DNA from 2 places in the Halomonas sp. SIMBA_159 genome. Region 2 is predicted to be linked to the other one. Evidence: predicted binding sites of a transcription regulator. Region 2 holds the regulator's gene; the other holds the start of a gene.

Region 1 (6,258 bases), on a different contig from region 2:
CATCGAGAAGATTAAATGGCTGCGCTCGCTGGATGATAAGCACAACTTCACCCTGGTGTGTTCCGACCTTTCCGAAATTGGCACCTACGCCAAAGTGGATAACGCCGTGTTCCGGCTGCTAAAAGCCCACACGCCCGGCCCCTACACCTACATTTTGGATGCCACTACCGAAGTGCCGCGCTTGCTGCTGCACCCTAAGCGCCGTTCTATCGGTGTGCGGGTGCCTGACCACCGCATTACCCACGCGCTGCTAGAAGCGCTGGGTGAGCCGCTGATGAGCGTGACGCTGATTCCGGTTGGCGAGGCGCTGCCGATGAGCGACCCCGAGGAGATTCGCGAGCGCTTTGGTGCCCATCTGGATTTGATTATTGATGGCGGTGCCTGCCACCTTGACCCAACGAGCGTGATTGATCTTCGTGAACTTCCGCCCAAAATCGTGCGGGAAGGGCGTGGCGATGTAACGCCGTTTCAAGAGTAGCGTTAGCTGAGCACTACTCACACGGGGGCGCTTAGCGCCCCCGTTTTCGTATCGGCGAGGCGCTATTTATCCTCGCTTGGCGTCTCATCGTCGCTGCTCTCTTTGTGCGCTTTTTTGCGCGGGTCTTCGCTGTTCTCATCCAGCCAAGTGCCGCAACGCAGGCAGTAGCGTGCGCGCTTTTCATGACGGTCGTGACCACAGCCGGGGCAGGCTTCTTCTGAATAACGGTCCTCACGAATAGAGCGAATCACCTGGGCGGAAAATACCCCGGTAGGCACGGCGATAATCGAGTAACCAATCAGCATCAAGATGACGGTAATCGATTTACCCAGCGAGGTAGCGGGGACAATGTCGCCATAGCCCACGGTGGTCATGCTGACGATGGCCCAGTACATCGACATCGGGATGCTGGTAAAGCCCGCCTCGGGCGATTCAATGGTATACATCAGCGCGGCAAACAGCGTCACGACCATCAAGATACTGCTGAAAAAGAGCAGGATTTGGCGCAGGCTGCGCTTGAGCGCATCCAGCAGCAGGCGGCCTTCCCCGACAAACTCCATCAGCCGCAAAATACGGAAAATACGCAAAATGCGTAAAATTCGTACAATCACCAACCCATGGGCACCCGGCACCAGCAGCACCAGCCAGGTAGGGATGATGGCCACCAAATCGACGATGCCATAAAAGCTTTTCAAATAAACCGTGGGGCGTTCCAGGCAGTAGAGCCGCACCAGCAGTTCCAGGCTAAACAGCAGCGTAAAGGCCCACTCGATATAGAAAAAAATATGCCCGTAGCGTTCGGCATAGATCTCAATGCTGCCCAATAAAATCACCGCAACGCTCAAAATGATCGCGATGATCAAGGCGATATCGAACGCTTTGGCACCCGGCGTATCGGACTCAAAAATAATATGAAACAGCCGGGCGCGGAGTCCTTCGGCACCAGGGGTGAGTGGAAAGCTCATCGCGTCATCCTGAAGTGGGCTTAAGGGGTCGTGAAAACGTCTTTAGCGTAGCGCGGTTTCGTGGGCCAAGCGATGGGCCAACGTTAACGCAGCTACGCCATAGTCGGTACTCGGCATGCCTGAGCTATCCAACGCCGTTGGCAGCACGGCGGCATCTGCCCGGCTCGCGTCATCCAGCTCAGGGTGCTTGGCCAATGTGGCTAGCGCCTGCTGTGCCGCTGCTAAGTGTTCAACGTTGTGGCTATCGTGATAGGCATCCAGCGCGACCGTGGCGCGGTGGAGCCATTCCGCAGGGTGCTGGGCATCAGGCAGCAGCCACTGCTGATTACCCAACGAATTGCCCCGCGCCGCTTTGCTGCTATCGGAGGGGCGCAGGGGCACGCTACGGGCAAGCGCTCCTGCCAGCGACCACAGGGCCTGGGGGTCGCCTGCCTTAAGCTCAAGCTCCACTTCACAAATCGGCGCACGCGCCTCACCGCACACAATCTCCCCTTCATCCAACACCAGTTCAATGTGGCTACCTTCCCATTGCAGCTGCCAGCTGCGGCGAGTGAAGTCGGTGCTCAGCGTAGGGAGCAGCTGGGAGAGGGTGTTTGCCAAGCCCGCTTGAAACGGAGGTAGGTTCGCTAGCGTGGTGGCGTCTAAGGTGTGTTCAGGAACTTGCCATTCCCACTCTTGTCGGCTGGAGAGCCCGCCGCCGCCGTGGCCTGCTGTTTTGACCGTTTGCAGCACGCGCCCATCTAACCGGCGCAGCCGTACGGCAACTTTTGCAGTCGCTAGGTGACCGTCGGGCGTATCAAAGTAGGTATTGGTAAGCGTTTGTTTTTCCTGTGGCGCGTCAACCAGCACAGGATGACGTAGCAGGGCACCAAGCTGTGCGGGCGAAAGCGCCAGCTTCAGCTCTATTTCTGTTGGCGCTGGCATTTCATTCGTATTTTTCATGACAATCGCCACCTCATTGTTGTGACAGTTTGGTTAAATTTTGATGGCATTATGAACTTTTCATGACGGCGGCGGGCGCACTCTTTATACTGACGCCCGCCATTTCCAGGCTCCCCGAAAACAGGCTAAAGGCTATATGGTAACCTCCAACCCTTTTTCCGCGATGTTTGGCCGCTCGCCATTCCAGCCGCTGCTGGCCCACATCGTCAAGGCCAATGAATGCGCCGACCAACTGCTGCCGTTCTTTGAGGCAACACTTGCCGGTGATTGGGACACGGCGGCTGAACTGCGCGAGAACGTCACGCGCTTAGAGCATGACGCCGACACCCTGAAAACAGAATTGCGGCTGAACCTGCCCAACACTATGTTCCTGCCCGTATCGCGCTCGGACCTGCTTGATTTGATCAGCGTGCAGGACAAAATTGCCAACAAGGTACGCGACATTACCGGCATTATGCTGGGCCGTAAAATGCGCGTGCCCGATGAGCTTGCTGAGCCAATGCGCGACTACATGCGCACGAGCGTGGCCTGCGTGGCTCAGGCGCGCCAAGCGCTTGAAGAGCTGAAAGACCTGCTCGAATCTGGCTTTGGTCGCAATGTCTCTGATGTGATGCAGAACATGATTCGTGAGCTTCATACCCTGGAGCACCAAGCCGACAGCCAGCAGGTAGCGATTCGTCGTCAGCTGTTTGATCTCGAGAGCCAGCTGCCGCCGGTGGATGTGATCTTTCTCTATAAGATCATCGAGTGGGTCGGTGAAGTCTCTGATCGCGCTGAACGCGTCGGTAGCCGCCTGCAGATTTTGACCGCACGCTAAGGGATACTCATGCAGATTATTGCCCAGCACGGTGACATTTTTATCATTCTGGCCTGTTTGTTTGGCTTCTTCATGGCGTGGGGCGTCGGTGCAAACGACGTTGCCAACGCGATGGGAACCTCGGTGGGGTCGAAAGCGATCACCATCAAACAAGCCATTCTCATTGCGGTTGTCTTTGAGTTCCTAGGCGCATGGCTCGCGGGTGGTGAGGTAACCAACACCATCCGCAAAGGCATCATCGATCCAGAACTGCTGCAAGAAGATCCGCAGCTGCTGGTATATGGCATGTTGGCCGCACTGCTGGCTGCTGGCACGTGGCTGCTGATTGCTTCTATAAAAGGTTGGCCAGTGTCCACTACGCACTCCATCGTGGGCGCGATTGTGGGCTTTGCGGTAGCAGGCCTGGGTGCTTCGACCGTTGATTGGAGCGCTGTGACCACGATTGCCGCGAGCTGGGTGGTTTCGCCCTTGCTGGCAGGCACCATCGGTTTCGTGCTGTTTAAATCGGTTCACCACCTGATTTTTGAAAACGATAACCCGTTTACCGCTGCCAAGCGCTATGTGCCGGGCTATGTGTTTTTGGTCGGCTTTATCGTTGCGATGGTGACGCTTACCAAAGGCCTTTCCCATGTGGGGCTGGACCTGACCTTTAATCAAAGCCTGCTGCTGTCGATTCTGCTGGGGCTGGTGATTATGGCGATTGGTATGCTGATGCTGCGCCGTATCAAGTTTGAGAAAAATGCCAACGACCACTTTGGCTACGCCAATGTGGAGCGCGCGTTTGGCGTACTCATGATCTTCACCGCCTGTGCGATGGCCTTTGCCCACGGCTCGAACGACGTAGCGAACGCCGTTGGCCCCCTGGCAGCGGTGATTAGCGTGGTGCAAACCGGCGGCGAGATTGAAGGCTCTGCCTTGGTGCCGTGGTGGGTATTGGTGCTGGGTGGCGGCGGTATCGTGGTGGGTTTGGTCACCTATGGCCATAAAGTGATTGCCACGGTAGGTACCGGCATTACAGAACTGACCCCTAGCCGTGGCTTTGCGGCCACCCTGGCTGCTGCGACTACGGTAGTGCTTGCTTCGGGTACCGGCTTGCCGATCTCTACGACGCATACGCTCGTCGGTGCGATTCTGGGTGTGGGGCTTGCCCGTGGTATGGCGGCGCTTAACCTGCGCGTGATCGGTACTATTGCGATGTCCTGGCTGATTACTCTGCCTGCTGGCGCGGGCTTAGCCATTCTGTTCTTCTTTATGTTTAAAGGCATGTTTGGCTAAACAAGCCCAGCGGGTTTGGTTTACCCAGCGTAACAGCGGCATCTTCTTTGCGGCCGGTCTTTATCAGAGATCGTAGCAATAGAAGGTGCCGCTGTTTTTTATGCTCTGTTAAAGTAAGCGTGGTTACTTTCACTCACCTGCTGCCGGAGAGCGGCCCTTGGATACTCGTTTCCCCTTTGTTGATTGGTTTCGTAACGCCTCACCGTACATTAATGCGCACCGAGGCCGAACCTTTGTCATCTTGATTGAGGGCGAAGCCATGGCGTCTGGCCGAGGGGAGCAGCTCATCCAAGATTTAGCGCTGCTGCACACGCTGGGCGTGCGGCTGGTGGTGGTGTTCGGTATTCGCCCCCAGGTGCACGAGGCATTAACAGCCGCTGGCGTAGAGCCCACCCGGGTGGATGGCCGTTGGGTAGCGGATCGTGCGGTGATGGCCCACGTTGAGCAGGTCGCGGCGCACCAGCGGCTATGGCTGGAAGCACGGCTTTCCCTTGGCCTGCCCAGCACGCCTCTGCACGGCGTGGAGCTTAGCGTGATTTCCGGCAACTTGGTCACCGCCAAGCCGCTTGGCGTACGTGAAGGAGTGGATTTTGACCACAGCGGCGAAGTGCGCCGGGTGCGGGCCAGCGCCATTGAAGGGCTGCTGGAAAAAGGCTCGCTAGTGCTGCTACCGCCGCTGGGGTTTTCCAGCACGGGTGAAGTGTTCGATTTAGACGCCTCAGAAGTGGCCCAGCACGCCGCCGTGGCCCTAAAGGCCGATAAGCTGATTTTGCTGGGCGAATCGGAAGGGCTGGAGGACGAGCAGGGCGCGCTATTGCGTCAGCTTTCCCCCTTTGAAGCCGAGCCACGCCTGCAGCATGCCGTGCCAGGCAGCGAATTGGCGCGGCATTTAAGTGCTGCCTGCACTGCCGCCCGCGAAGGCGTCGCACGTACTCACTTGCTCTCGTGGCGCAATCACGACGCGCTGCTGGGCGAGCTGTTCACCCGTGACGGCGTGGGCACCATGATTACCCAGCACCGCTACGAACAGCTGCGCCCCGCCACGCTGAACGATGTGGCAGGCCTGCTAGAGCTGCTAGAGCCGCTAGAGCGGCGCGGTATGCTGGTAGCCCGCTCGCGAGAGCGGTTAGAGCACGAGATTGATGACTACATGGTGATTGAGCGGGATGGCATGGTGATCGGCTGCGCGGCGCTACACGTCTTCCCTGAAACCACCGTAGGTGAGTTAGCCTGTGTTGCCGTTCACGGCAACTACCGGGGCGGCGAACGCGGCGAGCGGCTAGTGGAAGCCCTTGAGCGTCGGGCACGCCAGCGCGGGCTTTCCGAAATGTTCGTACTCACCACCCACACCGCTCACTGGTTTGTAGAGCGCGGCTTCCGCGCCGCAAGCCTTGAAGACCTACCGCCTTTAAAACGCGAAGCCTATAACCACGCCCGTAAATCTAAGGTGCTGGTGAAAAATTTGGCGGGGTAAGCGTTAGTGAGTGGAAAAAGGTGAGTAGAAAAAGGTGAATGGTGAGCGGTAGGTTGGGGCGGCTACGCCGCCCCGGAAGGCTGCTCAGGTATTGAGTATCACGCCGCCATTTAAGTGCAGTGTTTGGCCGCTCATGTAAGACGACTCTTCGCAGGCCAAGTAGACATACGCCGGGCCGATTTCGCTAGGCTGGCCGGGGCGCTTCATCGGCACTTGGTTACCGAATTCCGCTACTTTATCTTCTTCAAAGCTCGCTGGTATCAGCGGCGTCCAGATAGGCCCTGGGGCCACGGCGTTGACGCGAATC
Region 2 (6,258 bases):
ACTCGTCGTACTGCTGTCAGAATCACTGGCGCTGCTTGAAGTGGAGTAGTCGAACGTATCACCTTCATCGCGGGTCAGGTCGCTGCCAGAGTACTGAGCCGGACCAGAGGTGTTGTGCGAGCTAGGCTGCACCACATCGTGGCCTGCAGAGCGGTCTTTGTTCAGCTCGATGGACGTATGGGCAAAGGCCATTGGGCTTGCCACTAAGCCAAACGCAACGCCTAACACAGCTGTTTTTTTAGCGAATTCTTTAAATAGCATAGTTTACTACTCCCTTAATATGGAGCCAGTCAGCGTAGGCTTAAGAACAATCAGGGCGCCTACGACTAATGGCTAACATTACATTTAGTTATTGCATCTGCGATGCCAAAAAACCTATAAAAACAAAAAATATATTAAAATCAATCACATAAAATATAATTTTTGTGCGCAATACAAATTTGCGCACGTATTATTTGCTCAAAATTATTGTGCAATAATGACACATGCGTCAGTTAAGTGACTCCAATTGACCCACTGACTTGCCATCTGGCTGGGTGCGACATGAAAAGCATCTGCTTGAGAGTATGCGCCACGGTGGGGGGTTTGTCTTTGTATCAGGTAGGCACAAAAAATTAGACCCCGCAGGGCGGGGTCTTGATCACTCTTACTTATCAACGATACTGACGTCTGGCTTCCTCTCCTTTTGCGGGACTCCAACCTTGGAATTTACCCTCACCAGCGTATTGATCGTTTTTAGATTCGTTCCGTGAATCTCAGAGCATCCATGCTTATAGGACATCCTTGCCCGTCAAATGCTCACTCCTAAGCGTAAGAGTTTTTTACAGCTTTGCAAAAAATTGTCACCAATTACATGCCGCTATTTTCTTCAGGTAGCTCTTCGGTGCTGTCAAAGGTAGCATCCGAGTCGTCGCTCATGGAATTCGGCTCCATGTCGCTGGCGTTGTCGCCCTCGTCATGGGTTAAATTTTGTGTGTCGTGATCAGACGACATCGTTGAATCACTAGACTGAGATTCTACTGGCTGCTCATCCGGTGAGATGTTATCTGCTGGATCTGCAGGCTCTTGAGCCATTGCAAGTGGGCTAGCTACTAAGCCGAACGTTACACCTAAAATACCAGCTTTCTTGAGTAGTTCCTTGGACATCATATTCCGTCTCCTCGATCGCTGTGAAATACCGCTTTTTAAGGAAGAGTGACTCGTCGTCTTACCAGTTCCTGCGGTAGTCTTCCTTACTAAGTAAGTTGCAGCCGTTGTGCCAACTATTTCTATTAAAAACAAAAAAACTTAAAAAACATGTATTTATATAGAAAAAGATATGCCAACTAGCTTTCCAGCGCAGGCTCAAACCGTCCATTAACTGGCTACATATGACACATGCGCGGTGTTTGACCATATTTGCATGCCAATATGGCACACTTATACATAGGTTATGCAAACAGAGAGAAGAGGGGACCGACTTGAAGCCGGGTTAGTCGTTAACGACACGGGCAGGAGGGAATACACAACGGAAAAGAGCGCCTTCACCTGGCAACGACTCTACTTGAAGCTGCGCATCATGACGCAGCAAAACATGCTTCACAATAGCAAGGCCAAGCCCCGTGCCGCCGGTGGCCGTGCTGCGCCCTTTATCAACGCGATAGAAGCGTTCCGTCAGGCGAGGGATATGCACTGGATCAATTCCCTCACCGTCGTCATCTACCTCAATACAAGCGCTACCGCTGGGCATCGCTGCCCAACGAAGCGTGATTTGGCTACCAGCAGGTGTGTAACGTATCGCGTTGAACGCTAGGTTCGAAATAGCGCTGCGTAGTTCCTGCTCACTGCCCACCAAGCGCGCCTCACACTCGAGCACGATCTGTACATTATGCTGCTGGTTAGAAAGCGCCAGCGCATCGCGACGAATACTCTCAAGCATAGGCCCTACGGCTAATGGCTGATGATCTTCGCCACCTCGGTCAATTTCAAGCCGCGAGAGCAGCAGCAGGTCATTCACCAAGTTCTGCATGCGCTTGGTCTGCTCTTCCATCTGGCCAATGCCTTTGCCCAGGCGCGGCGGCAACAGCTCTTTAAGGTCACCGTAGGTTTCCAAATAGCCAGAAAGAACCGTCAGCGGGGTGCGCAGCTCGTGGGAAACATTGGCTACGAAATCGCGGCGCATCTGCTCCAGACGGTGAAGACGGGTAATATCCCGCGCCATCACCAAACGCTCATCATCGCCATACAGAGTAATTTGATACTGAAGGATGCGGCGCTCATCGATAGGCGAGGTCAGTGTTAACGGTTCGCCATACTCACGGGCGTTGAAGTAGCTAATAAAACGAGGGTCACGCAGAAGATTGGTAATATGCTGGCCACGGTCATGGGCTATTTGCAGGCCGAGCATTTCTGTCGCGGCGCTGTTCCACCACTCTAGGTCGCCGTGGCGGTCTAGCATGACGACGCTGTCGCGCATCGCTTCAGAAGACTCTTGGATACGCGCAAGCGTGGCGCGCAGGCGGTTTTGAGTGATGCGCTGGCTTTTTTGGTAACGGTAAAGGCGGTCAAATAGCTCGCCCCACATGCCCGCAGCAGCAGGAGGTTCATCGTGGGGATTGAGCGTTAGCCACTTGTAGAGCGCTCTAAGCTGGCGGAGTTGATACACCAAACAGAGCGTCAGACCCGCAGCTAACCCGAAACCGGGGTAACCCAGCAGCCATCCCAGGCACATCCCCAGGAAAGCCAGCCAGATAATTCGCCACAGTTCACGGCTCCACAAGCGCACAATTACACCCGAGCAGAGAAACGATACCCAGTGCCGCGCACTGTTTGGATGAGGTTCTGGTGCGCTTCACCTAGCGCTTTGCGCAACCGGCGAATATGCACATCCACCGTACGCTCTTCCACATACACGTTACCGCCCCACACCTGATCAAGCAGCTGGCTACGGGTATAAGCGCGCTCTTGGTGGGTCATAAAAAACTGCAGTAAACGGTACTCGGTGGGGCCCATCTCTAGTGCTTTACCGTAAGCACTCACTCGATGGCTGATGGGGTCCAGCAGCAATCCGTTGATTTCGATAGGGTCTTCCACACCGCGTGGGGTTGCTCGGCGCAGCACGGCTTTCAGACGCGCCACCAGTTCACGGGGTGAAAACGGCTTAGTGATGTAATCATCTGCGCCAGCTTCTAGCCCCTGAATTTTATTATCCTCTTCGCCTTTGGCGGTGAGCATAATAATAGGCAGTTCGGCGGTGGCTTCTTCGCGCTTGAGGCGGCGGGCCAGCTCAATGCCGCTGGTACCTGGCATCATCCAGTCCAGCAGCAGTAAGTCGGGCTGGTGGTCGACCACCATCGCGTGGGCATCCTGGGCGTTGTCCGCTTCAAGCACGCGATAGTCAGCCATTTCCAGCGCCACAGCGATCATCTCGCGAATGGGCGCCTCATCATCGACAATCAGTACGGTCTTGGCGGTCATTCCAGGGCCTCACGGTGTTCTATGAAAACTCGTTTATGCGAAAACAGTTCAATGACATGTCTGTGACGATAACACCATGACTTAATGACAATTCTATGACACCCAGCGGAATTAACCAGCCATAGGCCACCAACTCAGTACAAATCCGGCAAATACCAGCAGCCCCGACCAGTGGTTATTCAGAAACGCCTGGAAGCAGCGGTCGCGGTCACGGTGAAAAATTAACCGCTGCTGATGGGCAAACGTCGCGGCCATGCCTGCCAAACCCAGCCAGAAAAAACCGCCTAACCCAACCCGTATACCTACCCAGATCAGCAGCGCCAGCGTCGCCAACTGCAGCAGGCCAATGATGAAACGGTCGGCGCTGCCAAACAGCACCGCAGTGGATTTAATGCCAATTTTCAGATCATCATCGCGATCCACCATGGCGTACTGGGTATCGTAAGCCACCGTCCAGAGTAAGTTGGCGCTGAACAGTATCCACGCCTCAAGCGGCACGTGGCCAAGCACGGCACCAAACGCCATCGGGATCGCCCAGGAGAACGCCGCTCCCAATACCACCTGGGGAAAGTGGGTGTAGCGCTTCATAAACGGATAAATAAACGCCAGCAGCACCCCACCCACAGAGAGCAGTACCGTAAACCCGTTGGTCAGCAGCACTAAAATAAAGGCGGCGGCTACCAGCGCCACAAACAGCAGCTGCGCTTCGGTTTCGCTAATTCGCCCGGTGGCCAGAGGTCGATGCTTGGTGCGTTTCACATGGCCATCAACGTGGCGGTCGGCGTAGTCATTCACCACGCAGCCTGCGGCGCGCATGACATACACACCGGCAATAAAAATCAGCAGTACATCACGGCCCGGCACGCCCTCTGACGCGACCCACAGCGCCCAAAGTGTGGGCCACATCAGCAGCCAAGTGCCAATGGGCCGGTCCAAGCGCATTAGCTGTAAAAAGTCTGCCACTCGGGCCCACCCGATCGGGCGCAACAGAGAACGGTCCATGCTCATGCTTACCTCGTCAAAAAAGCTGCTGCGTTAGCCTAGCGCGACGGAAGGCCCAGCGCATCCGCCATGGTAGATAAAAAATACTCCTGAACCAGTAACGAAAGCCCGCCATGTTCAAAGACAGAGCGCCGCCCCCATAAGCTATTGGCCGATAGCCCCGGCTGCTGGTGGGTAAAACGTGGCGGCGTCGCTGTGGCTTCCAGCGGCCCGCGAACCAAATCGGGCTGCTGAAATAGCCAACTGCCTAACGAGCGTTCACCCAACTTCCCCAAACCTTTCCCCTGTAGCTGGTGAAGCGGGGCCACCGAACGCGCTACCACCCACGGCGTTTCATCAATACACAGTGCCACCTCGCGCAGCCACGCGTAACGGCGAGGAGCAATGCTTAGAGCCAAGGCTTCATCGCGCTGGGGCAGGCCAATGGTTTGACGCAGCAAGCGCACCCGAAACGTTCCAGGCTCGCCAGCGGCCACAAGGCGCGCGGTTAAGGAATCCGTGGACGCTACCCACTGCCACCAAGGCGCGCTCATGGCTGGCTGAGCGGCGGCCACGGGCAGCCACTGAGGGAAGAGCGAAAACGCAGGTGTGGATAACACAGGGGCGGTCACCTAGGCCTCCAAGGCGGTCAATTCAGAGCGGGCTAGTGTAACATGGTGGCTTTACAGGCTTTTGTTCCACCGACGTTTGGTGACGGTATGCCCGACTCACACACGACATCTTCCAGAACACCTCATCACCACGCCGCGCTGGTGATTGTGGGCACTGGCATGGCAGGCGTTGGCCTAGCCCGCACGCTGCGACGCCAAGGGGATACGCGCACAATTACGCTGGTCAGCGCTGACAGCGGCGATGATTACAGCAAACCGCTGCTGTCGACAGGCTTCGCCAAGCGCTTGAGCCCTGACAAGCTCGCCCAGCGCAGCGCTGAAGCGCTCGCCGATGAATTAAACGCACATATCGTTACCCACACCCACGTCACGCAACTGGATGTGGATAACCTCGTACTGCAACTCAGCAGCGGAGCAACGCTTGGCTACGATGAGCTAGTGCTCGCCACCGGCGCGGCCCCTCGCACGCCATTTCACATACCGAGCGAGCTGGCCGAGCGCTGCTTTACCGTCAACGACTTAGATGACTACCGCCGCCTACACGCAGCGCTCAACCAGCCTACCCGCGTGGCGATTATTGGCGCCGGATTAGTCGGCTGTGAATTCGCCAACGACCTGCACGCAGGGGGGCACCAAGTCACTCTGATTGCGCCAGAGCGCGCTCCGCTGCCGCGCCTGCTTCCCGAGCCGTTAGGCCATGCGCTGGCCGACACCTTCCAAGCAGCGGGCATTCGCTTGGCGCTAGGGCGCACCTTAGCAACATTCTCCCAAGATGCTGATAACGACTTGGCGCTGCGGCTAGACAATGGCGAGCGCCACACGGTCGATATCCTCCTATTAGCCACTGGCTTGGTACCCCGCACGCAGCTTGCCGAAGCGGCCGGGCTGAGCGTCAGCCCCAGCGGCATACAGGTTAACCGGCAGCTACGCACCAGCCATCCGCATATCTATGCGCTGGGCGACGTGGCCTGTATCGACGGCGTGAATGCAATGTACGTACAGCCCCTGCAGGCCAGTGTAAAAGCGCTGGCCGCGACGCTGGGAGGCTCCCCAACATCGGTGAGCTTTGGCGCTTGGCCAGTGATGGTTAAAACGCCGTTATTGCCCGTCGTGGCTTACCCACCGGCTCAGCCGCCGGAGCACTGGCGAATTGAAGGCGACGGCGATGATTTTACAGCGCTAGCCGAAG

What was found. The regulator PhoB, encoded in region 2, activates phosphate uptake and scavenging genes when phosphate is short. The targets are predictions, from matches to a motif close to TGTCATANNNNTGTCANA.
Region 1: R0J87_RS06650 (CYTH domain-containing protein) is a predicted target of PhoB. The motif match lies at 2,406-2,423, and genes of this name have one in related genera.

What each region holds. Positions count from the first base shown of each region.
Region 1 is NZ_JAWJBT010000008.1:25,805-32,062, forward strand. It holds gene R0J87_RS06640 (L-threonylcarbamoyladenylate synthase) at 1-478, shown strand, start outside; gene R0J87_RS06645 (ion transporter) at 541-1,443, opposite strand; gene R0J87_RS06650 (CYTH domain-containing protein) at 1,486-2,385, opposite strand; gene R0J87_RS06655 (TIGR00153 family protein) at 2,522-3,202, shown strand; gene R0J87_RS06660 (inorganic phosphate transporter) at 3,212-4,477, shown strand; gene argA (amino-acid N-acetyltransferase) at 4,635-5,951, shown strand; gene R0J87_RS06670 (SDR family oxidoreductase) at 6,036-6,258, opposite strand, start outside.
Region 2 is NZ_JAWJBT010000001.1:26,268-32,525, reverse strand. It holds gene R0J87_RS00170 (hypothetical protein) at 1-261, opposite strand, end outside; gene R0J87_RS00165 (hypothetical protein) at 850-1,149, opposite strand; gene phoR (phosphate regulon sensor histidine kinase PhoR) at 1,472-2,764, opposite strand; gene phoB (phosphate regulon transcriptional regulator PhoB) at 2,767-3,456, opposite strand; gene ubiA (4-hydroxybenzoate octaprenyltransferase) at 3,568-4,458, opposite strand; gene R0J87_RS00145 (chorismate--pyruvate lyase family protein) at 4,497-5,069, opposite strand; gene R0J87_RS00140 (NAD(P)/FAD-dependent oxidoreductase) at 5,157-6,258, shown strand, end outside.